DNA from 4 places in the Isoptericola sp. NPDC019693 genome. Region 3 is predicted to be linked to each of the others. Evidence: riboswitches for the same ligand, from Rfam matches in the RefSeq annotation. Region 3 holds a riboswitch; each other region holds the start of a gene.

Region 1 (7,737 bases), on a different contig from region 3:
GAAGCCCCAGTGCCAGCCGACCTCGGCGCCCAGCCAGCCGGTGACGAGCGGGCCGACGAACGCACCCACGTTGATGCCCATGTAGTAGAGGGCGAACCCGGCGTCGCGCCGGTCGTCGTCGGTCGAGTAGAGCTTGCCCACGAGGGTCGACACGTTGGGCTTGAGGAGCCCGGTGCCGAGGCTGATGAGGACGAGGCCGACCCACGTGGAGATCTCGGCGGGGATCGCCATCGTGTAGTGGCCGGCGGCGATGAGGATGCCGCCCCACAGGACGCCGCGGTAGGAGCCGAGCACGCGGTCGGCGATCCAGCCGCCGCCCACGGACACGAGGTAGACCATCGTGCCGTAGCCGGCGGCGATGGACGCGGCGTTGCCGGACTCCATCGCGAGGCCGCCGTCGGCGACGGTCGCGGTGAAGTACAGGACGAGGATGGCCTGCATCCCGAGGAAGGAGAACCGCTCCCACACCTCGAGGCTGAACAGGGTGGCCAGGCCGCGCGGGTGCCCGAAGAACCCCCGGTCGTCGCGGTTCTCGGGTTCCGGTTCGACGACGGTCGCGTCCTCGGTGGTCACAGGCTCTCCAGGTCTCGGGGACAGGGCGTGGCGTCGGGCCGGTGACGTGCGTCCGGCCCGGACCGGCCGTCGACCTTACCCGCTGTCCTCCCGCCAGGGTCTCACCGCCCGGGCGGCGGGACCCGTCGAACAGCCCGAAGGGGCGGCCCGCTCAGTCCCGCCCGGCGCCGCCCAGCCGCGCGTGCAGCCCCGCGCGCACGTCCGGCCACTCGTCGTCGACGATGGAGAAGTACACGGTGTCGCCGACGGTGCCGTCCGCGGCGACGCGGTGCTTGCGCAGCACCCCCTCGGGCCTCGCCCCGAGGCGCTGGATGGCCGCGCAGGAGCGCGCGTTGCGGGTGTCGGCGCGCAGCGCGACGCGGCGCATCCCCCACTCCTCGAACGCGTGCCGCAGCAGCAGGAGCTTGCACGCGGGGTTCGTGGTGCCGCCCCACCAGTCACGGCCGTAGAAGGTGGTGCCGATCTCCACGCGGCGCGGCCCGGGGGCGAGCTCGTAGAAGCGGGTCGAACCCCGCACCGCGCCGTCGTCGCCCACGACGGCGAACGCCATCGTGCCCGGCGTGGCGACGCCGGCGGCGATCCATGCCTCGAGGTCCGCGACCTGCGTCGGGACGGGGGACGTCATGCCGAACCACAGGTCGGCGTCGACGAGGCCGAGCAGCGCGGCGGCGTGCTGCGGGCCGAGCGGCTCCAGGCGCACGCCGTGGCCGGCGAGGACGAGGTCGTGAGTCACCGGCCCATCCTCGCCGAACAGGCGGTTGATGCCGGAATGCGCCCAGGATCGGCGCCATTACGGTGTCAACCGCCTGTTCGGCGGCCGGCGCGGGTGGATGGGTAGCGTGCGGAACATGGACGACGCCCTGCACGAGATGACCGCCGCCCGGCTGCGCGACCTGCTGCGCGCGGGCGAGCTCACGCCGACCGAGGTGGCCGACCACTTCCTGGCCCGGATCGAGCGGGCCGACCCCGACCTCGGGGCCTTCGCCAGCGTCACCCCCGGGGCGGCGCGCGAGCGGGCGGCGCGCCTCGAGCAGAGCGACGCGCACGGGCGGGGCGTGCTGTGGGGGCTGCCCGGCGCGGACAAGGACCTGTGGCTGCGTGCCGGCGTGCCCGCCGGGTTCGGCTCCCGCGCGTTCGCCGGCGACGACGCCGTGGTGGCTCCGGTGAGCGACGAGATCGTCGACGTCCTCGACGCCGCCGGCATGGTGAGCCTCGGCCGGACGACGGCCCCCGAGCTCGGCTTCCCCGCCTACACGGAGCCGCTGGCCGGGCCCGTGGCGCGCAACCCGTGGGACCGGTCGCGCGGGGCCGGCGGGTCGAGCGGCGGCGCGGCGGTGGCCGTCGCAGCAGGCCTCCTGCCGTGCGCGCCCGGCTCGGACGGCGGCGGCTCGGTCCGCATCCCCGCCGCCGCGTGCGGCGTCGTCGGGCTCAAGCCCAGCCGCGGCCTGGTGCCCGCGGGGTCGGGGCAGGAGTCGCTCGGCGGGCTCGTCGTGAACGGTCCGCTCGCCCGCACCACCGAGGACACGGCGCTGCTGCTCGAGGGGATGCTCACCCGCACGCCGGACGGGCGGGTCGCGCACCCGCTGACGCTGCGCGCGCCGTCGGCCCGCGCCGGCGAGTACCTGGCGGCGGCGCGCCGTGGCGAGGTGGCGGGCAGCGGCGGCGAGGACGTGCAGGGCCGGTTCCGCGTCGGCGTGACGACCGACTCCGCCTGGGACGACTTCTACGCGATCGAGACGTCGCAGGACGCGCTCGACGCGCTCGACACCGGCGTGGCGACGCTCACCGGTCTGGGGCACGAGGTCGACGGGCTGTCCCTTCCGCCCGACCCGACGTACGGCCCCGCCTTCCGCACCCTGTGGATGGCAGGCGCGTCCGCCGTGCCCCTCGACGACCCCGCCCGCCTCGACCGGCTCGAGCCGCTGACCCGGTGGCTCATCGGCCGCGGCCGCGAGGTGCCCGCCCGCGAGCTCGCCGAGGCGCTGCGGGCCCTCACGGCGTTCGAGCGCCGGCTCGTCGCGCAGGTGTCGCGCTTCGACGCCGTCGTCACGCCCGCGCTCGCGATGACGCCCCGCCCCCTCGGCTGGTTCGACCCCGAGGACCCGGAGCGCAACTTCGAGCAGCAGTGCCAGTACACGCCGTGGACGTCGATGCTCAACGTGGCGGGGCTGCCCGCGATCACCGTGCCGACCCGCTGGACCGGCGACGGGCTGCCGATGGGGGTGCAGCTGATCGGGCGGCCGGGCGGGGAGACGACGCTCCTCGCCCTGGCCGCGCAGCTCGAGGACAGGCTGCGCTGGGCGGACCGGCACCCGCCGGTCTGGTGACGGACGGCTCTCCGACCAGGGCGGGCACCACGATCCGAGACGCCGGAGTGCGAACCCGGGGACAGGCGCCTACGGTCGGTGACCGAGGTCGTTCGTACGACGGAAGGAGCCCCATGGGACTCGGAGACAAGGCCAGGCACCTCGCGGAAGAGGCGGAGGGCAAGGTCAAGGAGGCGACGGGCAAGCTCACCGGCGACGAGAAGCAGGAGGCCGAGGGCAGGGCCCAGCAGGCCGGCGCGAACCTCAAGCAGGCGGGCGACGACGTCAAGGACGCGTTCAAGGACTGACCCGCTGTCACGACGGGGCGCCACCGGGGGGTGGCGCCCCGTCGTCATGTCCGCCCTGCGTGCCCGCCCTGAGCGGGGCGGGGACGCGCGGCCCGTCCGTCAGAGGTCGTCGGGCAGGCAGCCGAACGCCTCGTCGGCGCCCAGCGCGGCGGTGGCGAGCAGGCCCTCGAGGCCGGAGCCCTCGGGCACCGGGCGCGGGTCGTCGACGACGACCCACAGCCCGTCCACGACGTCGTACTGCGCCTGGGGGCCCTCGGTGACGAGGGAGCGCACCGCGGCGACGAGACGCTCGACCTCCTCGCCCGCCGTGCCGACGCCCACGGACGCGCGGACGGCGCCGGCGTCGAACCCGAGACGGCCGAGCAGCGGGTGCGCGCAGAACCGGCCGTCGCGCACACCGATGCCGTGCTCGGCCGACAGGTACGCGGCGACGAGGCCCGGGTCGTACCCCGTGACGGTGAACGTCACGACGCCCACCGGGTCGACGGCGTCGTCCCACACGTGCACGACCTCGACGCGGTCGATCTCGCCGAGCCCGTCCACGAGCCGGCGCCGCAGCGCGTCCTCGTGCTCTCCGGCGGCCCACGGGTCGAGGGCGGCAAGCTCGTCGCACGCGGCCGCGAGCGCCACCGCGCCCACCACGTTGGGCGACCCGGCCTCGTGGCGGGCGGGGCCCTCGTGCCAGTCGGTCGTCGTGGTGCGCACCCGCCGCACGGCGCCGCCGCCGGCGAGGTACGGGGTGCCGGCGTCGAGCCAGTCGCGGCGCCCGACCAGGGCCCCGGCCCCGAAGGGCGCGTAGGTCTTGTGGCCCGAGAAGGCGACGTAGTCCACGCCGGTCGCCGCGAGCGAGAAGCGGCGGTGCGGCACCAGCTGCGCGCCGTCGAGCACGACGCGCGCGCCCGCCCCGTGCGCCGCGGCGACGACGTCGGCCACGGGCAGCGCCTCCCCCGTGACGTTGGAGGCGCCGGTGAGCGCGAGCAGGGCGTACGGGCGCCCCGCGGCGGCGGCCGAGCTCAGCTCCTCCTCGAGCTCCGCGAGGGTGGCGGCCACCGAGGACCCGCCCGTCACGACGGTCGCGTCGGTGACGCGCTGCCAGGGCAGCAGGTTGGCGTGGTGCTCGATGTCGAGCACGAGCACGCGGCCGCGCTCCCCCGTGACCGGGTCCGCGGGCACGCAGCCCGCGAGCAGGTTGAGCGAGTCGGTGGTGTTGCGCGTGACGATCGTCAGGTCGTCCTCGCGGGCGCCGACGAACGCGCCGATCGTGCGCCGGGCCGTCTCGTACAGGGCCGTGGACACCTGCGACAGGTAGCCGGCGCCGCGGTGCACGCTCGCGTACAGCGGCAGCACCCGGGCGACGCGGTCGGCCACGGCCTGGAGAGCGGGCGCCGACGCCGCGACGTCGAGGTTCGCGTACGGCACCTGGCGGCCGTCGACGAGCGGGACGAGGGTGTCGCCACCGACGACGGGCAGCACGGGCGAGACGTCGTGCACGGTGGCGGGCGCGACGTCGTGCACGGCGGGCGCGGGGCTGAGCGTGGTCATGCGGGATCCTCCTCGGTCGTGCCGGGGAGGTCGCTCCCCGCGCTTGCCCGCGCGCCGGACGGCGCGGGGCCAGGTCGTCACCCGGGGCACCCCGCCGCGAGAGGAGGGTTGCCGGCCAGCGAGCCGGGGCTTCGCGCTGGCGCTCATGACCTGTCGCCCATCGTGAGTGCGCAGCACCACACGGTCAAGCGGAGCCCGGGACCTTCTCACGATGCGGTCGCGTGAGACGCTGGACGTCGGCCCGGCCCGGCCGTCCCCCGCCTCTGCAGCGGCCGCCCGACGGACCACCACCGAGGACCACAGAGCAGCACGGAGTGACCATGCGACGCCTTCCCCGCCGACTGACGCCGATCGCCCTCGCGAGCCTGCTGGCCCTGACCGCGTGCACGGGACCGCAGGCCGAGGGCGACGACGCGGGCACGCCGGGCTCCGGTGCCGCTCCGACCGCGAGCGCCTCCGCCCCCACGGAGGCCGGGGACGCGGCCGGTGGGACGACGAAGGACCCGTCGGCGTACACCGTCCCCCACACGGACGACCACAAGACGATCGTCACCATGGACCGGTCGCAGGTCGAGGCGCTCACCGGCACCGACCTCGGCGAGGGCGTCCAGGACGCGCAGCGCGCGATGACGCAGGCCGACACGTGGGCGGGCGACGCGACCGCCGACCACGTCGACCTCGTGACCGCGGCGGCCGAGCGCGAGTCCGACCGCATCGAGCGGGTGCTCTCGCAGCAGGCCGACGGCCGGGACGTCGAGCTGCGGCTCACCGTCGTGCACCACGAGCACGCGCAGGAGGCCCACTTCGGCGAGGACGACGACTGACGCGCGCAGGCCGCGGAGTGCGGCGAGGCGCCGGAGGCGCTGTTCAGACGCCCGGGCGGCACCGGCACGCGTCGCTCAGGTCGCGAGACGGGGTGCCCATCAGGCGGACGCCTGTCGTACGATCGCCGCGACCATCCCGAGCGGCCGAGTGACGTGGCACGTCGACGCCGCAGCAACCCGCGGGCAGGTCGCCGGCGACGGCGGCCCGTCCGGACGAGGGTGCTACCGCCACGACCGATGGGAGGACTGCGATGAGCACCCAGATCGATCCCCGCCCCGCCGAGGGCTACGCCGGCGACCTCACCCCGCAGCAGGCGTGGGACCTGCTCGCCGCCGACCCGGACGCCGTCCTGGTGGACGTGCGCACCGAGGGCGAGTGGCGCGCGATCGGCGTGCCGGACACCGCGACCGCCGGCAAGCGCCCGGTCTTCGCCGAGTGGGTCCAGGCGGGCGGGCGTCCCAACCCCGGCTTCCTTGCCGAGCTCGCCGCCGCGGGCGTGACCGCGGACCGTCCGGTCGTCTTCCTGTGCCGCTCCGGCCAGCGCTCGATCGGCGCCGCACGCCTCGCGACGTCGTCCGGCCTCGGCCCGGCGTACAACGTGCTCGAGGGCTTCGAGGGCGGCCCCGGCTTCGACGGCGTCCGCGACCGCGAGGGCTGGAAGGTGCGCGGCCTGCCGTGGGGCTCGTACGACGACGCTGCCGCGACGCCGGCGGCCGGGCAGCAGCCGGAGCAGACCCGATGAGCAGCACGCAGGTCCCGACCGGTCCTGGCGCCGACCCGACGACCCTCGGCGGCTCGCGCCCGCTGCCCGCCACGGTCCGGCCCGCGACCCTCGCCGTGCGCGGCGGGCACCGCCGCTCGGACTTCCAGGAGATGTCCGAGGGCCTGTTCCTCACCCAGGGCTACACCTACGGCTCGGCGGCGGACGCCGAGGCCGCGTTCGCCGGCGAGCGGTCCCAGTTCCTGTACTCGCGGTACGGCAACCCGACGGTGCACACGTTCGAGGAGCGGCTGCGCCTCATCGAGGGCGCCGAGGCCTGCTACGCCACGGCGTCGGGCATGTCGGCGGTGTTCAACGCCCTCGCCGCGCTGGTCTCCAGCGGTTCGCGCATCGTGTCGGCGCGGGCCCTGTTCGGCTCCACGAACGTCATCTACGACGAGATCCTCGCCAAGTGGGGGGTGCGCGTCGACCTGGTGGACGGGCACGTGACCTCGCAGTGGGAGGAGGCCCTCGCCACCCCGGCGGACGTCGTGTTCTTCGAGTCGCCGTCCAACCCCATGCAGGACCTCGTGGACGTGCGGCGGGTGGCAGAGCTCGCGCACGCCGCCGGCGCCGTCGTCGTGGTGGACAACGTGTTCGCGACGCCGGTGCTGCAGAAGCCGCTCGAGCTCGGCGCCGACGTCGTCGTCTACTCCGCCACCAAGCACATCGACGGCCAGGGCCGCGTGCTCGGTGGCGCGATCCTCGGCAGCGAGGAGTTCCTCTCCGGGCCGGTGCAGACGCTCGTGCGCAACACCGGCCCGTCGCTGAGCCCCTTCAACGCGTGGGTGCTGCTCAAGGGCCTGGAGACGCTCGACGTGCGCGTGCGCGCCCAGAACGCGGCAGCGCTCGAGGTCGCGACCGCGCTCGAGGGGTTCGACGGCGTGACCGGGGTGCGCTACCCGTTCCTGCCCTCGCATCCCCAGCACGAGCTGGCGAAGTCGCAGCAGTCGGGTGGCGGCACGGTCGTGACGTTCGACCTCTCCGTGCCCGAGGGCACCGAGCCGGAGGCGGCGAAGAAGCGCACGTTCGCGTTCCTCGACGCCCTGCAGGTCGTCGACATCTCCAACAACCTGGGCGACGCGAAGTCGATCATCACGCACCCCGCCACGACGACGCACCGCAAGCTCGGCCCCGAGGGCCGCGCCAAGGTCGGCATCGCCGAGACCACCGTGCGGCTGTCGATCGGGCTCGAGGACCCGCGGGACATCATCGAGGACGTCGAGCAGGCCCTGCAGGCCTGACCCGCCCCGCCCGAACGGGGCCCTCCGACGCGCCGGCCGCGGCTCAGGAGGACGGGACGGCGACGTCGTCCACGGACGCCGTGGTCAGCAGGTCGAGGTCCGGCGCGGTGGTGAACCGCCCCACCGGCACCTCCGCCCCTGGGTCGCACGACGAGTCCGGGTCGGGGCCGTAGCCCCAG
Region 2 (7,737 bases), on a different contig from region 3:
AGGCCATGAGCCGGCACACGGGAGAGGTGGACCAGTACCACCTGGGCGAGTGGAAGGGCCTGGGCACCCGCCACGGCGTGCAGCACTGGGGCGACTCCGCCAAGCAGGTGCGCATCAGCAACGCCAACTACCGCCGCTTCGTCTACTTCCTCACCGGCGACGAGCGGTCCGGGGACCTGCTGCGCGAGCTGGTCGACTCCGACCGCACCTACCTCGTGCTCAACGCGGGCCGCAAGATCGACGGCTCCACCGGCGACTACGACCCCGATCCCACCGCCCTCCCGCTGAGCAAGACCACCGACTGGGGTGCCATCGCGGGTGCGTGGCTCACCGAGTGGGAGCGCGACGGCGACCCGCGGGCCCGCGAGCGCCTCCTGGCGAGCGCCCGGTCGATCGCGGCGCTGCCGAACGCCTGGGTGCAGGCGGACGCGACCTACGACCTGGAGACCGCGACCTTCACCTCGGGCCCCGACAAGACGGTCTCCGTGGGCAGCCTCAGCTCCGTCTTCGGGCTCGTCGAGGTCATGACGGAGCTGCTCGACCTGGTCGACGAGCCCGACGTCGAGGCCCGCTGGGTCGAGTTCTGCCGGCTGTACAACGGGACCAAGGCCGAGCAGGCGGAGGCCTCGGGCAAGGACTGGGGCAACCTCAACCTGCGGCAGGCCTACTCGCGGGCGACCGCCTACGCCGCCGTCCGGCTCGACGACGACGCGCTCGCCGCCCGCGCCTGGAAGGAGCTCGCGACCGGGCACGCCGGGTACCCGGACGACATGGACTGGGGCACGCACCGGATCGAGCCGCCCGCGGTGCTGCGTGCGGTCGACGAGGCCGGTTTCTCGTCCAACGCGTCCGCGCAGTACGGGCTCGCCGCGATCCAGTGCCTGGCCCTCGTCGGGGAGAAGCTGCCGTGAGCGCCCGGCGACGCCCGGGCCGGGTCGTGACCGCGGCGTGCTGCGCGCTCGCCGCCGGCACCGCGCTGGCGGGCCCGGCCGCGCACGCGGCCGGGCGTCCGGGCCTCGACGGGCCGCGCCCGGACCCCGCGCTGCTCGAGCGGTGCACCGGGGCCGGGCCGGTCGTGTGCACGTACCCCGAGCTGCCGCCCGGCCACTACGACGTCACGGTCATGCTGGGCGACCGGCACGGCCCGGCCGGCACCGAGGTGCAGACGGAGGCCCGGCGGCTCATGGTCGCCCAGGTCGACACCGCCGACGGCGAGCTGGCCCGTCGCACGTTCACCGTCAACGTGCGCGACCCCGAGAGCCAGCAGAACCAGCCGGCCGGCGAGGGCACCCCCGGGCTCACCCTCACGTTCACCGGCGACGCCCGCACGTCGCCGGGATCGGGATCCGGCCCGCCGACGAGCGCGCGCCGCGCCTGGCGCTGCTCGGCGACTCCACCGTCACCGACCAGGGCGGGGCCCCGTACACCGGCTGGGGCCAGCGGCTGCCCGCGCACCTCGGTCTCGGGGTGAGCGTGGTCAACCACTCCGGCTCCGGGGAGAGCACGGTCTCGGTGCTGGCCAAGCCAGAGATGTTCGACGCCCTGGTGCCGCAGCTGCGCCCCGGCGACGTCACGCTCGTGCAGCTCGCGCACAACGACAAGACGACGACGGCCGCGCAGTACCGCGCCAACCTCACGCAGATCGTGGAGCGCGTCCGGGCCACCGGCGCGACACCCGTGCTCGTCACCCCGATCGTCCGGCTCCGGTTCGACGGCGACCAGCTGAACTCCACGGGCCTCATCGAGACCGCGGCCGGCAGCCTTCCCCAGCACGTCCGCGACGTCGCCGCCGACCTCGACGTCGACCTCATCGACCTCACCGCCCTGAGCGAGGAGCTGGTCGAGGGACTTGGCCCCGTCGACGCCCAGCCGATCTACCTCGTGCGGGAGAACGGCGACCGCACCCACACGTCGTGGTACGGCGCCGGCGTGTACGCCGACCTCGTCGCGGCCGAGCTGCGCACGCTCGGCCTCGTGCCCGAGAGGTACTGGCGCTGACCCGCACCGGTGCGCGGGCGCGTCAGACCCGCCCGCGCACCGGCGTGCTCCCGCCTCCCGTGCCGCCGTCGGGCATGACCATCTCGGCACGCACACCGAGGAGTCGCACCTCGCGGCCGGGCTCCAGGCCGGCCGCGAGGTCGAGCACCGCGGCGGTCACCTCCTCCAGGGAGCGCGTCGGCGCCGGCAGCTTGCGCGAGAGCGTCCGCGTGAAGAACGGCGCGTAGCGCACCTTCAGGCCCACCCGGAACACCGCCCGCCCCTCGGCCTCGGTGTCCGCGTGCGCCTGCGCGGCCAGCTCGCGCAGAGCCGCCTCGACCTGTCCCGGCGTCGTGAGGTTGCGCTGGTACGTGGTCTCCCGGCTGTGCCCGCGAGCCACCCACGGGGTGTCGTCCACGACGGCGGAACCCTGCCCGCGGCCCAGCTCGCCGTACCAGGCGCCCATGCGCGGCCCGAACTCGCCGACCAGGTCCGCCTCGTCCGCGGCGGCGAGCTGCGCCACCGTGTCGAAGCCCAGCCCCGCCAGACGTCGCGACACCCGCGCGCCCACGCCCCACAGGTCGCCGGTGGGCCGCTCCCCCATCACCTCGGACCAGGTCTGCGCGCAGAGGCGGTAGACGCCTGCCGGCTTCCCGAACCCCGTCGCGATCTTCGCGCGGATCTTGTTGTCACCGATGCCGACCGAGCAGTGCAGCCCGCTCGCGTCGAGCACCGCCCGCTGCGCGCGGCGGGCGAACGCCTCCGGGTCCTCGCCGTCGTACCCCAGGAACGCCTCGTCCCAGCCGAGGACCTCCACCACCGTGCCGAGGCCGCGCAGCGCCTCCATGACCTGCGCGCTGGCCGCGTCGTACGCCTCCCGGTCCACCGGCAGGACCACCGCCTCCGGGACCTTGCGGACCGCGACCCGCAGGGGCATCCCCGACCGGACGCCGTGGGCCCGCGCCTCGTACGACGCCGTGGAGACCACGGTGCGCTCGGCCGGGTCGCCGCGGCCCCCGACGATCACCGGACGCCCGGCGAGCTCCGGGCGCCGCAGGACCTCGACCGCGGCCAGGAACTGGTCGAGGTCGACGTGCAGCACCCAGCGGAAGCGGCGCGCGCCCATGCCCCCGAGTGTGCGTCACCGCCCCGGCACCACGCCGCCCGAGGGCGAGGCGGGCGGGTGAGGACCGGGCGAAAACGTGCGGCGGGCGCATCGGTGGGCACGGCAGGGCCTCTCTCCCAGGGCGACCACCCCCGGGTCGCCCCTCCCCGGAAAGCGAGCACCACCATGTCCGTGTCCACCCCGACCCACCGCCCCACGTCGTCGTACCGCACCGCCGGTGCCACCCGAGCCCCGGGCGCTCCCGCGCGCCGCCTCCCGAACGCGCTCGCCCAGCAGGTGGCGCTGCGCCTCGACGTCGCCGTCTCCGCGCTGGCCCGGTTCCTCACCCGTTGGTCGGTGCCGGCGCTGCGCGTCGCGCTCGGCCTCGTGTTCCTCGGCTTCGGCGTCCTGAAGTTCTTCCCCGGCGCCAGCCCGGCCGAGGAGATCGCCGGCCGCACCGTCGAGACCCTCACCTTCGGCCTCGTGCCCGCGACCACGGCCGTGATCCTGGTCGCCGTGATGGAGACGTTCATCGGGCTCACCCTCGTCACGGGCCGGCTGCTGCGCGTCGGTGTCGTCGTGCTCGCCGTCGCCATGGTGGGCATCCTGTCGCCCGTCGCCCTGTTCGGCGACGAGCTGTTCGGGCACGGCATGACGCTGCTCGGCCAGTACGTCCTCAAGGACGTCGTCCTCGTCGCAGGGGGCGCGGTCGTGGCCGCCGCCTCGCTCGGCGCCCGCCTGCGCCTGGAGGCCTGACCGCGGCACGCCCGCACGCTCCCCCGACCGGGGGCCGCCGCCCACACGGGTGGCGGCCCCCAGTCGTGTCGTCGCGCCCCGACGCCTCGCCGTGGACGTCCCGGCGTCCGGATCGTGAGAAGTTCCGGGAGCAGCCTGGCGTTCCGCGACACGGCTGCTATACCTCCGCCCCAGGTCACGAGCCCCAGCGCGAAGCCCCGGCTGGCTGGGCAGCAACCCCACGTCACGGCGGGGTGCTCCGGGAGATGACCAGGCCGCCGGCCGGCCCGTCCGCGGGCCGAGACGCCGCGCGGCAAGCGTGATCGACGGACTGCGAGGTACATCCCATGACCGACCCCACCCGACCCTCCGCCGCCTCCGTAGTGGTGGTCTCCGGCAACCCGCGCGAGGGCTCGCGCACCCTGGCCGCGGCCGAGGCCGCCGGGCGCCGGATCGCCGAGCTGCTCGGCACCGACGACGTCACCACGATCGAGCTCGCGGCGTTCGCGGGCGAGATCCTCACCCCGGACCGCCCCTCCGCGGACGAGGCGAAGGAGCGCCTCGCGCGCGCCACCGTCGCCGTCGTCGCGACCCCGGTCTACAAGGCCTCCTACACCGGCCTGCTCAAGTCCTTCCTCGACCTCTACGGGCCCGACGGGCTCGCCGGGGTCGTCGTCGTGCCGCTCGTCGTGTCCGGCAACCCCGCCCACGCCCTCGCGGGCGAGGTGCACCTGCGTCCGGTCCTGGTGGAGCTCGGCGCCGTCGTGCCCACCCGCTCCCTCACGCTCACCGAGGCCCAGCTGACCGACCTCGGCGCGGCCCTCGACCCGTGGTTCGCCCGCTGGGCGGCACCGCTGCGCCGGGCCGCCGGGACCGCCGCGGCCACCGCCGAGCTGACAGGAGCCGCCCGGTGAGCACCGACCACACCGACCTGTCCGCCGCGCTGACCGGCATGGAGGAGCTCCTGGCCGAGCAGGACGAGCCCCAGCTGTCCCCCGACGAGTTCAAGACGGTCTTCCGCCAGCACCCCGCGGGCGTCGCCGTCGTCGCGCTCGAGCACGACGGGCGGCCCGTCGGGTTCACCGCCACGTCCGTGATCTCCGTCTCCGCGGCGCCGCCGCTCCTGGCGTTCTCCCTGGCGTCCACGTCGTCGTCCTGGCCCGCGGTCTCGCAGGCCAGGACGCTGGCGATCAGCTTCCTCGCCGACCACCAGGACGACGTCTCCGCCCGGTTCGCCACGAGCGGCATCGACAGGTTCGCGGCCGGCGGCTGGACCGCCCTGCCGTCGGGAGAACCCGTCGTCGACGGAGCCGTGTCGTGGGTGCGCGCCCGCGTCATCCAGCGCACCCCCGTGGGCGACAGCTACCTCGTCTCGCTGCGCGCCCTGCAGTCCGGGTCGGACGACGCCTCACCGCTCGTCTACCTCGACCGCACCTACCACCGCCTCGGCGACGAGTCCGCGATCTGAGCACGGAGACACCATGACCACCACCACGACCAGCACACCCTTCCTCGTCGGGCTCGACGTCGACGGCACGGGAGCGCACCCGGCGGCCGCCGCGGCCAGCGGGCTCCCCGCCGCGGAGCTCGTCTCGGCCACCCGGCTCGCACGCACCGTGCGGCACGCCGAGAACGCCGGCGTCACCTTCGCCACGTTCGCCGACGCCCTGCTGCCCGCCGTCAACGGGTCGCCGTCCGCGGCGCGGCTCGACGCCGTGACCCGAGCGGCGTTCGTCTCACGCACCACCACCGCCATCGGCCTGGTGCCCCAGGTGCCGACCACCTATCCCGAGCCGTTCCACGTCGCGACCCAGCTCGCGTCCCTCGACATCGCCGCCGCCGGCCGCGGCGGCTGGCTCGCGGCCGTCACCCGCACCCCGCAGGCGGCCGACGCGTACGGCCGCGAGCCGGTGGCCGACCTCGCTGCCGAGGCGCGCGACGTCGTCCAGGTCGTGCGCGACCTCTGGGACTCCTGGGAGGACGACGCCGTGATCCGCGACGTCGCCACCGGCCGTTATGTCGACCGCGACCGCCTCCACCACGTCGACTTCGTCGGCGGGTCGTTCTCCGTCAAGGGGCCCCTCATCACGCCCCGCCCGCCGCAGGGCCAGCTCGTCGTCCTGGCGGCGGCCGGGGACGTGGCGCCGTCGGTGCGCGACGAACCGTTGGTCGACGTCGCGCTCGTCGGCGGCCCGGACGTCGCGTCCGTCCGCGCCGCGGCGCGGGCCGCCACCGGCCACGAGCCCCACGGCGCCGCCCGCGCCGTCGTCGACCTGGAGGTCGTGCTCGACGCCGGCGGCCGGTCGGCCGCCGCCCGGCTCGCGGAGCTCGACGCCGCCGCCCCCGCGGGGGCACGCACCGACTGGGGCACGGGCGCGCTGCGGTACGCCGGCGACGCCACCGGCCTCGCCGCCCTCCTCGCGGAGCTCGCCGTCTCGGACGACGTGGCCGGCGTGCGCCTGCTGCCCGCCGTGCTCGACACGGACCTGCCCGCGCTCGCCGCCGTGGTGCTGCCCGCGCTGCGTGCCGCCCGGCTCACCGCGGCGCCCCGCTCGGGCGCCACCCTGCGCGAGGCCCTCGGCCTGCCGCGCCCCGCCAACCGCTACGACACCCGCACCCGCGCCGCGCTGCCCGCGGCCGCGCACGCCTGAGGAACCCGCGATGCCCACCAGCCAGACCACCAGCCCGACCACCGGCGTCCCGGACGCCCCGCTCACCCGGCCGCACGCCCAGGTGCACTTCGGCGTCTTCTTCCAGGGCGTCAACCACACCACAATCTGGTCCGACCCCGACTCCGGGTCGCAGACCGACTTCGCCTCGTTCGAGCGCGTGGTCCGCACCGCCGAGCGCGGCCTCTTCGACGCGTTCTTCCTCGGCGAGGGGCTGCGCCTGCGCGAGACCCGCGGCCGCGTCCACGACCTCGACGTGGTCGGCCGCCCCGACGCGATCACCCAGCTCGCGGCGCTCGCGGCGATCACGGAGCGCATCGGCCTCGTCGCCACCCAGAACACGACCTACCACGACCCGGCCGACCTGGCCCGCCGCCTCGCGAGCCTCGACGTCCTGTCCGGCGGCCGGGCCGCGTGGAACGTCGTGACGACCGACAACGCGTGGACCGGGGAGAACTTCCGCCGCGGCGGCTACCTCGACCACGCCGACCGCTACGAGCGGGCCGCGGCCGTGCTGGCCGTCGCGCGCGGGGTCTGGGACGCGTTCGGGGACGACGGCGCCGCACCGGGACCGGTCGCCCGCGTGTCGGTCCCCGGGGTGGACCTGCGCACGCCCCGCGACCTCGTCCTCGACGTGTCCACGCCCCGCAGCCCGCAGGGCCACCCGGTGATCTTCCAGGCCGGCGACTCGCCCCAGGGGCGGGACTTCGCCGCCGCCCACGCCGACGTGATCTTCTCCCGGCACGGCGCCGTGCTCGCCGACGCGCTCGAGTTCGCCGCCGACGTGCGGCGGCGGGTCGTCGCGGCGGGCCGGCCGGAGGGCGACGTGAAGATCTTCCCCGGCACGGCGATCGTCGTCGGCGACACGCCCGCCGAGGCCGAGGAGAAGGCCCGCTGGGTGCGCAGCGCCCAGGTCACCCCGGCCACCGCGCTCTCGATCGTCGGCACCATCTGGGGCGAGGACCTCTCGTCCTACGACCCCGACGGCCCCCTGCCCGCCCACGACCCGGTGGTCGAGGAGCTGGGCGGCGAGCGCGGCTCCGCGACGACGGGGGCGCGCACGCACGAGATCGCCCGGCAGTGGCGCGCGGTCGCGGAGGCCGAGCACCTCTCCATCCGCGAGCTGGTGATCCGCAACGCGGGCGAGCGCGGCTTCACGGGCACCCCCGACGCCGTGGCCGACGAGCTCACCCGGTGGGTGCGCACGGCCGCCGTCGACGGGTTCAACCTCAGCCCGTGGATCGTTCCCGC
Region 3 (7,737 bases):
TGAGCACCTGCGCCTCACCGTGCTCTCCGCCGACGGCGCGGTGCTCGCCGGGGAGGGGGAGGACGCGCCGGAGGGCGGGCTGACCCTCGACGAGGTCGCGGCCGGCCCCGTCGCGCTGCCGGCCCTCGCGGCGCGCGACGACGCCCCCCTGGCCGACGGCGACCCCTGGACCGCCGGGGCCGACGGCTCGCGCACCGACGTCCGCGTGCTCGTGCACTACGTGGACGCCGACGGCACCGAGGACCTCAACGGGGGCCAGGTCGCGCTCACCGTGCACGTCGACGCCATGAGCCCCGGAGGTGCCTCGTGAGAGCGCTGCGGTTCCTGCAGTCCACCCTGTTGAACGTCGCCGCCGTGGTGGGCGGCCTCTGCATCGTCGTCGTGCTGGCCTGCCTGGCCACGGGGCTGCGGCCCGCCATCGTCGTCTCGGGGTCCATGGCGCCGGGCATCCCGGTGGGCGCGATGACCTTCGCGCGGACCACCCCCGCCGACGAGCTGCAGGTCGGCGATGTCGTCACGCTGCCGCGCACGGACGGCCGCGGGCTCGTCACCCACCGGATCACCGCGATCGACGAGCTCCCCGACGAGGTCGTCGACCCCGCGGGCACCGGCGCCGCGCTGACGCTGCGGGGCGACGCCAACGAGTACGAGGACCCGCGGCCGTACCACGTGGCGACCGTCGGCAAGGTGGCGTTCGACGTGCCCTACCTGGGGGCGCTCGCGGGCTGGTTGCAGACCCACGTCCTCCTCGTGGCGGGCATCCTCGTCGGGCTGACCGTCGTCGTGATGCTGCCGAGCGGCACGGGCCGCCGCGCGGCGCCGGCGGACGCGGACGCGCCCGACCCCGCCGTGGCGGAGCGCACCCCGGCGGGGTCGGGAGCGTCCTGAGCAGCGGTCAGGAACCTGCCTCGATCGCGGTGGGGGTAGAGGTGTGGCTCACCTCGATGCGCCGCGGCTTGGCGTCCTCGGCGACGGGGATCGTCAGCGTCAGCACGCCGTCGGCGTAGGACGCCGAGATCTGGTCCAGCGCCAGACCGCGGCCGAGCGTGAGCTGCCGGGCGACGGTGCCGGTGGTGCGCTCCCGAAGCAGCCACTGTCCCTCGGCCGAGCGCGGCGTCCGCTCCGCGCGGATCGTCAGCGTCCGGTCCTCGCACGACACGTCGATGCTGCCCGGGTCGATACCGGGCAGGTCCACGGCCAGCACGTAGTGGTCGCCCTCGCGGAACAGGTCCATCGGCATCCCGGGGGCGCTGCGGCCGTTCAGTGCGAGCGAGCCGAACATCCGGTCCATCTCCTGGAACGGGTCCCAGTAGGTAGCCATCGCGCATCACCTCCTCGTCGCGAGGCCGCGCCCGCGGCCTCGGTCGCGAACGGCGGGCCGGGCCCTCCGGCTCCGCCGTGGCTACACCAGAAGATTTAGCACTCTGGAGGTGCGAGTGCCAGATCTGGGTGATCGCCGTGGGCGAACGCCGGAGGGCGGGCGTCAGGCGGTGCGGCGCACCTCGTCGACGAAGCGGCGCACGTGCTCGCGCAGGGCGTCGACGCGGCGCTCGACGATCGCCTCGCGGACGCCGTCGTCGTCGCGCCCCGCCTCGGCGAGGGTGGGGCGACGACGCGCGTTGCGGGAGCAGCGGAAGTCGCTGCAGATCAGCGTGCCGATGGTGTCGCCCTTGCGGCCCGCGGCGCCGCCGCGCTTCGCGACGTAGAGCTGCACGTCGCGGGTCTCGACCACGTCCTCGCACCAGGCGCACATGGCGGCGCGGCGCGGGCCGGTGCGCTCGCTCGCGCGCAGGATGACGCCGACGGGCTCGGCGTCCGGCTCGTCGTCGAGGGTCGTGACGACGTACGCGGACAGGGGCTGCTTGCGGTCGCGCCAGCCCAGGTAGTCGAGGCGGTCCCAGTCGACCTCGGCGAGGTCGGGGACGATCATGCGCTGTCGCTCGCTGCGGGTGGCGTTGACGAGGGACGCGCGAAGCTGCTGCTCGGTGAGCGGGGTCATGGGGTATCGGCTTTCAGGTGAGCGGGGGTGGGCAGGGCAAGGCCCCGCACCGTCACCGTGCCGATCGGGTCAGCGCGTGACGGTGCCGGGGCAGGCGGGACTGCCCGAGCAGGCCTGGTGGCCCACCCCGCTCCCTGCGACGCCCGGCATCGCGCTCTCCTCGCTCGTGTGAAAAGTCGTGGTCCGCTCGCGCTCGACGGCGCGACCGGCCCTTCCATGGTGGCACGGGACCGTCGCCCGGGTCGACGTCTATTCCGTCACGCGCGGTCCCAGCCGAGCGCCGAACAGGCGGTTGACACCGTTATGGCGGCAATCCGCACGCCATAACGGTGTCAACCGCCTGTTCGGCAGCTCGGTGGACGAGATCAGAGGGTCGCGCGCACCTCGCGGGCGGCGGCGACCAGGTGCGCCAGGGCCGGCTCGACCTCCGCGTACCCGCGCGTCTTGAGCCCGCAGTCCGGGTTGACCCAGACGAGGGCGGGGTCGATCGACTTCACCGCGAGCCGCAGCAGCTCGGTGACCTCGTCGGACGACGGCACGCGGGGCGAGTGGATGTCGTACACGCCCGGCCCGATGCCGCGGGAGTACCCGGCGTCGGCGAGCTCGGGCACGATCTCCATGCGCGAGCGGGCCGCCTCCACCGACGTGACGTCGGCGTCCAGGCCGTCGATGGCCCCGATGACCTCGCCGAACTCGGAGTAGCACAGGTGGGTGTGCACCTGCGTGGCGGCCTCCACCCCGGACGTCGCGAGCCGGAAGGACCCGACCGACCAGCGCAGGTACTCGTCCTGGTCCGCGCGCCGCAGGGGGAGCAGCTCGCGCAGCGCGGGCTCGTCCACCTGCACGATGCCGATGCCCGCGGCCTCCAGGTCCGCGATCTCGTCGCGCAGGGCGAGGCCCACCTGGTTGGCGGTGTCGCCGAGCGGCTGATCGTCGCGCACGAACGACCAGGCGAGGATCGTCACGGGGCCCGTGAGCATGCCCTTGACCGGCTTCTGCGTGAGCGACGCCGTGTACGCGGACCACTCGACCGTGATGGGGGCCGGGCGCTGCACGTCCCCCCACAGGATCGGCGGGCGCACGCAGCGCGACCCGTACGACTGCACCCAGCCGTTCGCCGTGACCGCGAAGCCGTCGAGGTGCTCCGCGAAGTACTGCACCATGTCGTTGCGCTCCGGTTCGCCGTGCACCAGCACGTCGAGGCCGAGCTCCTCCTGCAGCCGCACGACGCGCCCGATCTCCTCCCGCATCGCGGCGGAGTAGTCGGCGTCGGCGAGCTCGCCCTTCGTCCACGCGGCGCGGGCCTTGCGGATCTCGGGGGTCTGCGGGAACGAGCCGATCGTCGTCGTGGGCAGCGGGGGCAGGTTCAGGCGCGCGGCCTGGGCGGCCGCCCGCTCCGCGTACGAGCCGCGGGCGAAGTCGGCGTCGGTGAGCGCCGCGGCCCGGTCGCGCACCGCGGGCACGACGACGCCGGCCGCCGTCGCGCGCGAGGCCACGGCCGCGGACGACGCGGCGAGCGCGTCCGCGACGGCGTCCCGGCCCTCGGCGAGCGCACGGGCCAGGGTGGCGACCTCGCCCACCTTCTGGTCGGCGAACGCGAGCCAGTCGCGCAGGCGCGGGTCGAGCGTGGTGCCCGCACCGTCACCGAAGACCTCGTCCTCGACGTCGTGCGGCACGTGCAGCAGCGACGTCGACGTGCCGACGGCGAGGGCCCCGGCGCCGAGCGCGCGCAGCGGCTCCACGGCGTCGAGCTTCGCGGTCAGGTCGGCACGCCAGACGTTGTGGCCGTCGATCAGGCCCGCGACGAGGGTCTTGCCCTCGAGCCCGGGCAGCGGCCCGGCGGGTGCCGCGCCCTTGACCAGGTCGATCGCGATCGCGTCGACGTCGGTGGCGGCGAGGAGCGCGAGGGCGTCCTCGTGCAGGCCGCCGAACGGCGCCGTCACGAGGATCGCGGGCCGCTCGGGGTCGGTGTCGTCGGTGCCGGTCGTGAGGTCGGTCGCCAGGGCGCGGTACGCGGAGGCGATCGCCGCGTGCAGCCGCTCGGCCGGCACGTCGAGCGAGTCGGTGACCAGCGCGGGCTCGTCGAGCTGCACCCACGGCACGCCGACGGCGGCCAGCGCGCGCAGCAGGTCGGCGTACGCGGCGACCACGTCGTCGAGCCGGTCGAGCGGGTGGAAGCCCTCGCCCGCCTCGTCGGCGGCCTTCGACAGCGCCAGGAACGTCACCGGGCCCACGAGCACGGGACGCGTGGTGACGCCGGCCTCCTTGGCCTCGGCGTACTCGCGCACGACGCGGTGGTCGGCGAACGAGACCGGCGTCGTCTCGCTGATCTCCGGGACGAGGTAGTGGTAGTTGGTGTCGAACCACTTGGTCATCTCGAGCGGGGCGTCCTCGCCGCGGCCGCGGGCCACGGTGAAGTACCCGTCGAGCTCGAGCGAGCCGTCCTCGTCGTCGAGCAGGTCGCGGAACCGCTCGGGCACGGCGCCCAGCAGCGCGACGACGTCGAGCACCTGGTCGTAGTAGGAGAACGAGCCCGGCACGGAGCCGTCGTCGGGGTTCAGGCCGAGCTCGACGAGGCGGCGCGCCGTCTCGCGGCGCAGGGCGCCGGCCGCGACCTCCAGGTCGACGGCGTCGGAGCGGCCGGCCCAGAAGGACTCGACGGCGCGCTTGAGCTCGCGGCGGCGCCCGATGCGGGGGTAGCCGAGGATCGTGCCGCCGGGGAACGCCGCGGCGGGGGTGGGGCTTGTCGGTGCGGTGGACATGAGCACTCCAGAGGTCGGGCTCCGCGCGTCAGACGGCGGGAGCCTGGGTCGGGATGCTCGGTACCCACGGCCTTCTGGCCAGGTCCGCGCCGTCCGACGTGTGGTCGGCCGGCGCCGGTCCGCCGAGGTGGACACCCTCGAGCAGGTCCAGAGCGGGACGGTACTTGTTGAACGTGTACACGTGGATGCCGGGGGCGCCGGCGTCGAGCACGCGCTGGGCGAGCTCCACGGCCCGCGCCGTCCCGTAGGCGTGCTGGGCCTCCGGGTCCGGCAGGGCGTCGAGCGCGTCCAGCAGGTGCCGGGGCGCGCGGACGCCGGTGAGCTCCTCGACGCGACGGAGCCGGCGGGGCTCGGTCGTGGGCAGCTGCCCGGCGAGGATCGGGATCGTCACCCCGGCCGCACGGGCCTCGGCGACGAAGTCGGTGTAGGAGGCGGCCTCGTAGAACAGCTGCGTGATGGCGAAGCTCGCCCCCGCGTCCTGCTTCTCCTTGAGGCGGCGGACCTCCTGGGCCCGCGTGGTGCCCGCCTGGACGTTGCCGTCGACGAACGTCGCGACGGCGATCGTCATCGGCCGCGCGGCGCCGCGCAGCGCGGCGCCGGGGTCGGTCGCGCAGCGTCGCGCCTCGACCTCGCGCAGCAGGTGCACGAGCTCGATCGAGGACGAGACGCCGTCGGCCGGCGGCTGCCAGTCCGGCTGGTCCTTCGGCGGGTCCCCGCGCAGGGCGAGGAACGCGCGGGTGCCGGCGTCGAGGAAGTCGTCGATGACGGCGGACACGTCCTCGCGGTGCGCGCCCACGCAGGTCAGGTGGGCCACCGGCAGCACGGGGGTGCCCCCGAGCAGGGTGGCCACGACCTGGCGCGCGGTGGCGCGGTCGCCGCCGCCCGCCCCGTACGTCACGGACACGAAGTCCGGGCGCGCGGCCACGAGCCGGCGGGCCGTCTCCCAGAACTTGGGGGCGGCGTCAGGCCGGCGCGGCGGCATGAGCTCGAACGAGACCGTCGGGCGTGCCGGCAGCACCGGGGTGGGCGAAAGGGATGCCTCTGCGACCATGCGTCACTCCATCGATCCTGGCGTGAGCACCTTCGTCCTCGGGAGGCTTCCGTCGGAGAACGGGTTGCTGCGGCGTCGTCGAGCCAGGACTCTCGGCCGCTCTGGATGGCTTGTCACGCGATCGTACGCAGCATCCGCGATGCGGGCGAGGATGAGACCGCCTGCTGAGACGATCGCGGAGGGCGGCCGGGCCTGAACGCCCTGCTCAGGGCACCAGCACGACCTTGCCGCCCGCGTGCCCGGACTCGACGAGCGCGTGCGCCCGGGCGGCGTCGGCCAGCGGCAGCACCGCGCCGACGGTGGTGGTCAGGTCGCCGCGGGCCAGGGCGGCCACGACCTCGGCGAGGTCCCCGGCGTCCCGCTCGGACCGCCAGCTGGCCTCGACGCCGAGCTCCGCCGCGGCGTCGTCGGCGATGGTGACGATCCGGTCCGTGCCGCCGCGCAGGGCGATCGAGTCGGGCAGCACGCCCGCGCCGGTGGTGTCGAGGACGGCGTCCACGCCGCCGGGCGCGAGGGCGCGGACGCGCTCGACCAGGCCGGCGCCGTACGTGGTCGGCGTGGCACCGAGGGCCGCGACGCGGTCCTGGTTCCGTGCGGACGCGGTCCCGATCACCCGGGCGCCGCGGCGCACGGCGAGCTGGGTGGCCAGCGCGCCCACCGACCCCGACGCCCCGTGCACCAGGAGCGTCTCGCCGGCGCGCACCTCCAGGAGGCGCAGCACGCGGGTCGCCGTCTCCGCCGCGACGGGGAGCGTGACGGCGTCGGTCGGGGCCAGGCCGTCCGGGACGCGCGCGAAGACCTTGGTGAGCGCGAGCTCCGCGTACCCGCCGCCGACCGTGAAGCCCACGACGCGGTCGCCGGGTGCGACCCGGGCCGCGCCGTCCCCGGCGGGCGGGCCGACCTGGTCGACGACCCCCGCCACCTCCAGCCCGGGCACGACGGCCGACGTCGACGCCGGGGCGCCGGGCGCCCCGGCACGCGACTTCACGTCCCAGCCGTTGACGGCGGCCGCCTCGACGCGCACGCGCACCTGTCCGGGGCCCGCCTCGGGAGCGGGCACGTCGGCGAGGTGCAGCACCTCGGGGTCGCCGTGGGTCTCGAACACGATCGCGCGCACGCGGTCATCCTGGCGCAGGCGCCGCCGCCCTGCCCGCGCGGACCAGCGGCGGCGCGGCGGTGTCGCGGCACGACGGGATCACGGGGTGGCGGGTTCGGCCGCGTCCAGGACGTCGCCAGGGGCGCTCATGAGCCACTCGGTGGCGAACAGGACCTTGTCGGTGAGGCCGAGGATCGCGTCGCGGATCTCGACGTGCGGGGTCGAGAACGCGAGACGGGCGACGGACCGCGCGCCGGGGGCCGGCGCCCAGTAGTCGACCAGGAGCAGGGGAACGTCCTGCCCGCCGAGCTCGCCCGCACCCCGGCCGACGCGGACGTGGCGCAGGAACGGCCCCGACAGGGTGTCGGTGACGGTGAGCTCGTCGTCGGGCCCGAGCCGAGGATGGAGGCGGTCGTGGATGCGCTGCAGGTGCGTGACCTCGCCGGCCTCCGGGCCGAGGTCGTGCCAGTACAGCGTGAGGCTGAGCGCGAGGGCGGCGTCCTTGCCGGGCAGCACCAGGTAGGCCATCACCTGCCCGCCCGCGGCCGAGGCCTTCGCGGCGACCGCGGTGAGCTGCTCCCGCAGGTCGCGCCGCAGCCCGGCCCCGCGGTCGCCGAGCGCCGCGCCCTGCTGCTTGACGATCGCGCGGATCTGCAGGTCGCGCTGCGCCTCGTCCTCCAGGTCGATCAGGGCCCAGTGGTCGGGCAGGTTGAGCTCGATGCCGATGCCGCGCGACCCGCCGGGCTCGTCGACGCTGGCCATGGCATGGAGGCCCTCGATGCTGATGCCCGCGCCGGTGCTGTCGGCCAGGCCGGTGCTGTCGGCGGCG
Region 4 (7,737 bases), on a different contig from region 3:
AACGCCGGCTCTCAGCGGCTGCTCGAGATCGCCGCCCAGGGCGAGCGGTACGACACCGCGCTGTGGACCGCGACGGCGAGGGCCACCGGCGGGGCCGGCAACTCCAACGCGCTGGTCGGCACGCCGGAGCAGGTGGCCGAGGCGCTGCTGGCCTACTACGACCTGGGCGTACGAGTCATCTCCGCGCGGGGCTACGACCTGCTCGACGACGCGGTCGACTTCGGCCGGTACGTCATCCCGCTGGTGCGCGAGGGCGTGGCCGCGCGCGACCGCGCCGCCGAGCAGGCCGAGGTCGTTGAGGCGTCCGGTGCGGCGGGGGAGCGGGTGGCCTGATGCGCTTCCAGCTGCTCGACATCGTCTTCAACCCGCCGCACCCGGTCACGGGGGAGGCGGTGCCGCCCGCCGACCGGCTCGAGCGCGTCGTCGAGCACGCCGTGCTGGCCGAGGAGCTCGGCTTCGACTCGTTCGCCGTGGGGGAGCGGCACGCGGGCGACGTGCTGTCGTCCGCCCCGACCGTCATCCTCGGCGCGGTGGCGGCGCGGACCAGCCGCATCCTGCTGTCCACGGGAGTCACCGTGCTGTCGCTGCTCGACCCGATCCGCGTGGCCGAGGACCTCGCCACCGTGGACCAGCTCTCGCGGGGCCGGCTGGAGATCGTCATCGGCAAGGGCAACGAGGAGCTGCAGTACCCGCTGCTGGGCCTCGACCTCACCAAGCAGTACGAGTACCTCGAGGAGAACTACGAGCTGCTGCGCCTGCTGCTCTCCGCCGAGGACGTCACGTGGTCCGGGCGGCACCGGCACGCGCTCGAGCACGCCACGACGCTGCCGCGCCCGTTCGCCGGGCCGTTCCGCATCTGGCACGGGTCGGCCACGAGCGAGTTCGCCGTGGACCTGGCCGCCCGCTGGGGCGACCCGATCGTCAGCGCGAACGCGCTGCAGCCGCGCGAGAACTACCAGGTGCTCATCGACCGCTACCGCGAGCGCTACGCGGCCGCTGGGCACGACCCGGCGTACGGCTTCGTGGGCTCAGGGTCGGGCGGGCTGTTCCTCGCCGACACCACCGAGCAGGCGATCGAGCAGTACCGGCCCCTGTACGAGGGGCAGGTCGCACGGCTGCGGGCGCGCGGCTTCGACCCGGCGACCCACGTGGGCAAGGCGCTGGCCTTCGAGACGCTGGAGGACGCCGTGGAGCGCGGGCCCGCGCTGGTCGGCTCGCCGGAGCGGGTGGCGGAGAAGATCCTCGACTACCACGGGTCCTTCGGGCACGTGCTGCAGTCGGTGTCCGTCAACCACCTGCTGGAGCCCGCGCACCAGGAGGACGTGCTGCGACGGTTCGCCGCGGAGGTGGCGCCCCTGGTGCGCGCCGAGGTCACGACCGACCTGTGGTCGGCGGCCGACACCCGCCGGGCCGCCGGGTTCACGGCCGTGGAGCACCCGCCGTTCGCTCAGGCGGCATGACGGACCCGATGGTGTCCGGCATGTGACCACCGTGTCGACCAGGATGCGGATGGCGAGGAAGATGACCGGGGAGACGGCCGGACGGAAGGAGCGAGGGCATGACCACGCAGCTCGTGGTGCTGGGGGTGCTCGTGCTGCTCACGGCGGTGCTCGGCGCGGTCTGGCGGTCGCGGCAGGGCCGAGTGCGGGCCACGCCCGCGGGCCCTGGGCCGGGCGTCGACTGGGCGGCCCGGGGTGTGACGCTCGGCGAGCGCGCCACGTTCGTGCAGCTGTCCGCCGAGGTGTGCGCCCCGTGCCGAGCCACGGCCCGCGTGCTGCGCGGCCTCGCCGAGCGCGAGGACGGCGTCGTGCACCACGAGCTCGACGTCGAGGACCACCTCGACCTGGTGCGCGAGCTGGGCGTGCTCAAGACCCCGACCGTGCTCGTGCTCGACGGCGCCGGGGTGCAGACCGCCCGCAGCAGCGGCGGGATGTCGCCCGCCCAGGCGCGCCACGCCCTGGACACCGCCCTGCCCGTCGCGGCGGGCAGCGCCTGACCCGCGCGACCCGCGCACCGACCACCGGCGCAGCGCCGGACCGCCCACGCCGGGCACGACCGAGGAGACGACGATGACCCGCGAGACCACCGAGACGCAGGCACCCGCCGGCATCGACCCGCGCGGGCCCCGCGTGGGCGCCGGCATCACGGCGCTGCTCCTCGCCGTCGTCGTGCTGCTCGGGGCGACCACCGCCGGCCTCGTGCTCCTCGCCGTGGTGGCCGCGGGCTTCCTGCTCGGGGCCGTGCGCGGCGCGCAGGGCACGGTGCAGGGCTGGCTCTTCAAGACCCTCGTGCGCCCGCGGCTCGCGCCGCCGGCCGAGCTGGAGGACCCGCGCCCGCCCCGCTTCGCCCAGCTCGTGGGGCTCGTCGTCACCGGCGTGGGCGTGGTCCTGGGGCTCGCGGGCGTCCTGGCCGCCGTTCCGTGGGCCGCGGGCATCGCGTTCGTCGCGGCCGCCCTGAACGCCGTCGTCGGGCTGTGCCTCGGCTGCGAGCTCTACCTGCTCGGCGCTCGCCTGCGCCGCGCCTGAGCGGCCCTCGGTGCACCCGCCGGGAGGTCGGTGCCAGTTCGCGTCCGACCACGGGATGACGCCCCGCCGGCCCGTGCCGTCTACCGTCGTGGTGTGCCCGACCTGACCTCGTCCCCTGACCGCGCCGACGACCGCCCGTCGGCACGGACGCGACCCGACGGGGTGCCAGGGGCGTCCGGTCACCCCTGGCAGCACGGTGTCGTCGTGCTCGCGGCGAGCTTCCTGCTGGGCGGTCTGACGTCGTACGCCCAGGGGTTCCTGCCCGATGCCGCGGCCCCCTTCGCGAACTCGGCGAGCGGCTGGACCCTGCTCACCGCGCTCCTCGTCGCCTGGGCCGCGCGCGACCCACGGACCCGGACGTGGCACGCCGCCGTGCTCGGCGCCGCGAGCTTCGTGCTGCTCACCCTCGGCTACACCGTCGCCGCCGACCTCCGCGGGTCCTTCTACGACCCGACCCTGTTCGGGGTGGTCGGCCTCGTCGTCGGCCTGTTCGTCGGGGTCGCGGCGGCGTGGCTGTGGCGAACGGGCGTGCGCTCCGCTCTGGGCACAGCGCTGCTCGCGGGCATCGGCCTCGGCGAGTCGGCCTATGGGCTCACGACGGTCGTCGAGACGACGGGCGCCACCTTCTGGGTGGTGATCGGCGTCGTCGCGCTCGTCCTGCTCGTCGGCATGCTCGCGCGCAGGCTCCGTGGCGCCCTGCCCGTCACCCTCGCGGTGGCGGGAACCGCCGTCGTCGCGACCGCGTTCGTCGTGGCCTACCGCGCCCTGGGCGCCGTCGTCTGACCGCCGGCACGTCCCCGAGCAGGCGCCCCGGGCCCGGACGGCGAGCGCACGTCGGGGCGGGGAGACACGACCTCGCGGGGCGTGACCAGCAGGGTCAGGCCGCCGCCCGCAGCGCCGCGCGACCCACCGCCACTCGGCGCGGCCCTCGCGCAGGCGTACCCCGTGCACCATGCCCTGGCCCATGCCCCAGATGTGCACGGCCGGGTCTTCCACGCCCAGCGCGTTGGGCCCGTTGCGCAGGTAGCGACCGTTCAGCTCGACGGGGATCCGTCCAGTGACCGGCAGGTCGAACGCGGTGGTCTCTTCGTGCACGGGCTCGAACGGCCCCTCCAGGTATCGCATGCGTCGACCGTACGAACGTGAGCCGCTGACCTGGGCCGACGCCGGCCTTTCGCTCCCTGTGCACTAGTGCAGCCGGCGCCTGCGTCGCGCCGGCGGCGGGCCTTCCGCGAGGGGTCCGCGATGTGAGACGTCCCGTTCGATCCTTGACTCGCGCGGTCGCGGCGGCTTCCCTGCCGCCCAGGTGACGAGCGCCAGCACCCAGGCCCGGCTCGCTGGCCAGCAACCCTTCGACGTGACGGGGTGCTCCGGGAACGACCTGACCCTGCCGTGACCGCGGCGGGGTAAGCACGGCACCGGTCGACCGCGAGGGACCCGCGAGGTCCGCGACGCGGCGGCCTGCCACGACCACGAGGACCGACGTGCCATGACGACCACCCCTCGCACCACCCCCCGCACCACCCGACCCGCCCGGCTCGCCGGGCTGGTGGCCGCCTCCGCCGCGCTGCTGCTCAGCGCCTGCTCGGGCGGCGCCGACGCGGCGAGCGACGGCGCGTCGGCGCCCGCCGACGCCGAGCCCGTCACCGGCGGCAACCTGACCTTCGCCATCACGGTCGACTCGCACTGCATCGACCCGCAGCAGGTGGGCAACAACGACGCCATCGCCGCCGCCCGGCAGACCGTCGCCTCCCTCACGGCGCAGGACCCGGAGTCGGGCGAGATCCTGCCGTGGCTCGCCGAGAGCTGGGAGGTGAACGACGACGCGTCCAGCTACACGTTCCACCTGCGCGACGACGCGACCTTCGCCGACGGCACCCCGATCGACGCCGAGGCCGTGAAGGCCAACTTCGACGCGATCGTCGACCTGGGCGCCGTGGCGTCCCTCGGCTCCCAGTACCTCGTCGGGTACGCCGGCACCACCGTGGTCGACGACCGCACCGTGACGGTCGACTTCGACGAGCCCAGCGCGCAGTTCCTCCAGGCCACCTCGACGTTCTCCCTCGGCCTGCTCTCGCCCGCGTCGGCGGAGCTCTCGGCCGAGGATCGCTGCGCCGGGAAGTACGTGGGCTCCGGCCCGTTCGCGGTGCAGTCCTACACCCAGGACCAGGAGATCGTGCTGGAGAAGGTGAAGGGCTACGCCTGGGGCTCGGAGGCGAACGACCACACCGGCGAGGCCTATCTCGACACCGTCACCTTCCAGGTGATCCCCGAGGCGAGCGTCCGCACCGGCAGCCTGCAGTCCGGCCAGATCGACGCCACCGCCGCGATCAACGCCGTCGACCTGCCGCAGTTCGACGGCCACGGGTTCTGGCTCTCCTACCGCGCCAACCCGGGCGTCGTGTTCAACCTGTTCCCGAACGAGTCCAGCCCGCTGGCCGCCGACGAGGCCGTGCGCACCGCCATCCTCAAGGGGATCGACCGCCAGCAGGTCGTCGACACCGTGCTCACCCCGCAGGACCAGGCGGCGACCAACGTGCTCTCGCACTCCACGCCGCTGTTCGAGGGTGCGGACGACCTGCTCGCCTACGACCCCGATGGCGCGAAGAAGATCCTCGACGACGCGGGCTGGACCGAGGGTGCCGACGGCATCCGCGAGAAGGACGGGCAGAAGCTCTCCACGACCGTGACGTTCTGGCAGGTGCCCGAGCCGCTCGAGCTCGTGCAGCAGCAGCTGCGCCAGATCGGCGTGGACCTGCAGCTCAAGCACGTCACCGTCGCGGAGTCCGAGGCGGCCAAGGAGTCCGGCGACTTCGACTTCGACTACTACAACCTCACCCGGTCCGACGCCGACGTGCTGCGCACGATCTTCTCGGCGAACGCCCGCAACATCAACCAGCGCGACCCCGAGGAGGTCGACACGCTCCTCGACGACTCGGCCGCCGCCACCGACCCCGCGGAGCGCCAGAAGCTCGTGACCGAGGCGTCCCGGCTGCTGCTCGAGCGCGGGCACGCCATCCCCGTCTACGAGCTGTCCACCACGATCGCCGCCGCCGACCGCGTGCAGGGGCTGACCTTCGAGGCCTCCTCGCGGCTGGACTTCTACGACGCGTGGGTGACCGACGGGGCAGGGGAGTGACCCGATGACGCGCTACGTGCTGCAGCGCGCCGGGCAGGGGGTCTTCGTCCTCTGGGCGGCCTTCACCGTCGCGTTCTTCGTCCTCTACCTGCTGCCGAGCGACCCGGTCGCCCTGGTGGCGTCCGGGGGCGGCGAGGTGAGCCAGGTCGACCCCGCCCAGCTCGCCGCCCTGCGGGCCGAGTACGGCCTGGACCGCCCCCTGGTCGTCCAGTACGGCGACGCCCTCCTCGGCGCGCTGACCGGCGACTTCGGCGACTCCTACGTGAGCGGCGCGTCCGCCACGTCGCTCGTCGCGCAGGCCCTGCCCGAGACGCTCAAGCTCACGGGTGCCGCGCTGCTCGTCGCCGTCGTGGGCGGCACCGCGGTCGCCGTGGCCAGCGTGCTCCCGCGGTCCCGGTTCCTGCGCCAGGCACTCTCCGCCCTGCCCCCGCTCGGGGTGGCCCTGCCCACCTTCTTCGTCGGCCTGGTGCTGCTGCAGTGGTTCTCGTTCCGGCTGCCGGTGTTCCCGGCGATCGGCAACGAGGGGCCGATCAGCCTCGTGCTGCCCACGATCACGCTCGCGGTCCCCGCCGGGGCGCAGCTCGCCCAGATCCTGTCCCGCTCCCTGCGGGGCGCGCTCGGGGAGCCCTACGTCGAGACGGCGTGGGCCAAGGGTGCGAGCCGCACCCGGGTGCACCTCGCGCACGCGCTGCGCAACGCCGCCATCCCGGCGTTCACGGTGCTCGGGGTGATGGTCGGCGGGCTCCTCGGGGGCGCCGTCGTCACCGAGACGGTGTTCTCGCGCCAGGGCCTGGGCCGCCTCACCGTGCAGTCGGTCAACCAGCAGGACGTGCCCGTCGTCCTGGCGGTCGTCGTGCTGTCGGCGCTCGTCTTCGTCGTCGTCACCCTCGTGGTCGACCTCGTCTACCCCCTGCTCGACCCCCGGATCGAGATCCGGCGACCCACGGCGGTGACCGCATGACGCTGCAGACCCTCTCCCGCCCACGGGGCGTCGTCGCACCGGCCTCGACCCCCGCTCCCGCCGCTCCGCCGGATACCGGACGACCCCGCCGCGCCGCCCGCGGCGCCCGCCACGTGCTGCGCCGCCCCGGGCTGCTGCTGGCCGTGGCCGTGCTGCTGCTCGTCGCCGCGTGGGCCGTGGTGCCGCAGGCGTTCACCGCCCAGGACCCCCTGGGCGGCGTCCCCGCCGACCGGCTCCAGCCGCCGTCCGGCGCGCACTGGTTCGGCACCGACCACCTGGGCCGCGACGTGTACGCCCGGGTGGTGCACGGGGCCTCGCTCACCCTGCGCACGACGGCGCTCGCGGTGGCCGTCGGCCTCGTCGTCGGGTCGCTGCTCGGCCTCCTCGCGGGATTCCTGCGCGGCTGGGTGGACGACGTCGTCGGCCGCCTGGTCGACGTGCTCCTGGCGATCCCGAGCATCCTGCTGTCCCTGGCCATCATCACCGCGCTCGGCTTCGGGCCCGTCAAGGTGGCGGTCGCGGTCGGCATCGGCTCCGTGGCGACGTTCGCGCGCGTCATGCGCGCCGAGGTGCTGCGTGTCTCGACGTCGGTCTACGTGGAGGCGGCCCGCGCCTCGGGGCTGCGGTGGCCCGCCGTGTTGGGCCGGCACGTGCTGCCCAACTCCTCGGGCCCGGTGCTCGCGCTCGTCGCGCTCGACTTCGGCACCGCCGTGCTGGCCGTGTCGGCCCTGAGCTTCCTCGGGTACGGCACCCCGCCGCCCGCGCCCGAGTGGGGGGCGCTCGTCTCCGGCGGGCGCGACTACCTCGCCACCGCCTGGTGGCTCACCACGCTGCCCGGCCTCGTGATCGTGGCCGTCGTGCTCGCCGCCAACCGGGTGTCGCGCGCGCTCGAGAAGACGGGAGAGGACCAGTGACGCAGCAGCACACCCCGCAGAGCGGCCAGGAGACGCCGGTCCTGGAGATCAGCGGCCTCGAGGTCGCCTACCGGACCGCGGACGGCGGCACCCGCCCCGCGGTGCGCGGCGTGGACCTGCGCGTCGCGGCCGGGGAGGTCGTGGCCCTCGTGGGCGAGTCGGGCTCCGGCAAGAGCACGACGGCGCACGCCGCCCTGC

The links. A riboswitch is a leader RNA that binds a small molecule or an ion and turns the genes downstream of it on or off. The one in region 3 is predicted to bind S-adenosylmethionine.
Region 1: linked by a shared signal. The riboswitch ahead of ACH436_RS17540 (aminotransferase class V-fold PLP-dependent enzyme) and the one ahead of ACH436_RS15050 (methylenetetrahydrofolate reductase) in region 3 are both predicted to bind S-adenosylmethionine.
Region 2: linked by a shared signal. The riboswitch ahead of ACH436_RS03135 (NADPH-dependent FMN reductase) and the one ahead of ACH436_RS15050 (methylenetetrahydrofolate reductase) in region 3 are both predicted to bind S-adenosylmethionine.
Region 4: linked by a shared signal. The riboswitch ahead of ACH436_RS03085 (ABC transporter substrate-binding protein) and the one ahead of ACH436_RS15050 (methylenetetrahydrofolate reductase) in region 3 are both predicted to bind S-adenosylmethionine.

Annotation. Positions count from the first base shown of each region.
Region 1 covers NZ_JBIRXP010000006.1:145,222-152,958, reverse strand. Annotated here, with positions in the region: gene ACH436_RS17560 (peptide MFS transporter) at 1-573, opposite strand, end outside; gene ACH436_RS17555 (GNAT family N-acetyltransferase) at 725-1,306, opposite strand; gene ACH436_RS17550 (amidase) at 1,422-2,900, shown strand; gene ACH436_RS17545 (CsbD family protein) at 3,014-3,187, shown strand; gene ACH436_RS17540 (aminotransferase class V-fold PLP-dependent enzyme) at 3,287-4,729, opposite strand; SAM riboswitch class IV at 4,764-4,880, opposite strand; gene ACH436_RS17535 (hypothetical protein) at 5,050-5,553, shown strand; gene ACH436_RS17530 (rhodanese-like domain-containing protein) at 5,805-6,296, shown strand; gene ACH436_RS17525 (O-succinylhomoserine sulfhydrylase) at 6,293-7,558, shown strand; gene ACH436_RS17520 (hypothetical protein) at 7,602-7,737, opposite strand, start outside.
Region 2 covers NZ_JBIRXP010000001.1:661,550-669,286, reverse strand. Annotated here, with positions in the region: gene ACH436_RS03160 (Tat pathway signal sequence domain protein) at 1-911, shown strand, start outside; gene ACH436_RS03155 (hypothetical protein) at 908-1,471, shown strand; gene ACH436_RS03150 (GDSL-type esterase/lipase family protein) at 1,468-1,998, shown strand; gene ACH436_RS03145 (DNA polymerase IV) at 2,021-3,103, opposite strand; gene ACH436_RS03140 (DoxX family protein) at 3,275-3,838, shown strand; SAM riboswitch class IV at 4,012-4,143, shown strand; gene ACH436_RS03135 (NADPH-dependent FMN reductase) at 4,165-4,731, shown strand; gene ACH436_RS03130 (flavin reductase family protein) at 4,770-5,285, shown strand; gene ACH436_RS03125 (nitrilotriacetate monooxygenase) at 5,299-6,468, shown strand; gene ACH436_RS03120 (LLM class flavin-dependent oxidoreductase) at 6,479-7,737, shown strand, end outside.
Region 3 covers NZ_JBIRXP010000004.1:563,803-571,539, forward strand. Annotated here, with positions in the region: gene ACH436_RS15025 (hypothetical protein) at 1-310, shown strand, start outside; gene ACH436_RS15030 (signal peptidase I) at 307-888, shown strand; gene ACH436_RS15035 (Hsp20/alpha crystallin family protein) at 896-1,321, opposite strand; gene ACH436_RS15040 (FBP domain-containing protein) at 1,484-1,999, opposite strand; gene metE (5-methyltetrahydropteroyltriglutamate--homocysteine S-methyltransferase) at 2,365-4,761, opposite strand; gene ACH436_RS15050 (methylenetetrahydrofolate reductase) at 4,790-5,812, opposite strand; SAM riboswitch class I at 5,818-5,924, opposite strand; gene ACH436_RS15055 (NADP-dependent oxidoreductase) at 6,018-6,929, opposite strand; gene ACH436_RS15060 (SseB family protein) at 7,008-7,737, opposite strand, start outside.
Region 4 covers NZ_JBIRXP010000001.1:649,324-657,060, forward strand. Annotated here, with positions in the region: gene ACH436_RS03055 (LLM class flavin-dependent oxidoreductase) at 1-333, shown strand, start outside; gene ACH436_RS03060 (LLM class flavin-dependent oxidoreductase) at 333-1,460, shown strand; gene ACH436_RS03065 (thioredoxin family protein) at 1,559-1,996, shown strand; gene ACH436_RS03070 (DUF4395 domain-containing protein) at 2,070-2,525, shown strand; gene ACH436_RS03075 (DUF6518 family protein) at 2,619-3,308, shown strand; partial or broken gene ACH436_RS03080 (carotenoid oxygenase family protein) at 3,450-3,650, opposite strand; SAM riboswitch class IV at 3,831-3,944, shown strand; gene ACH436_RS03085 (ABC transporter substrate-binding protein) at 4,015-5,664, shown strand; gene ACH436_RS03090 (ABC transporter permease) at 5,669-6,625, shown strand; gene ACH436_RS03095 (ABC transporter permease) at 6,622-7,539, shown strand; gene ACH436_RS03100 (dipeptide ABC transporter ATP-binding protein) at 7,536-7,737, shown strand, end outside.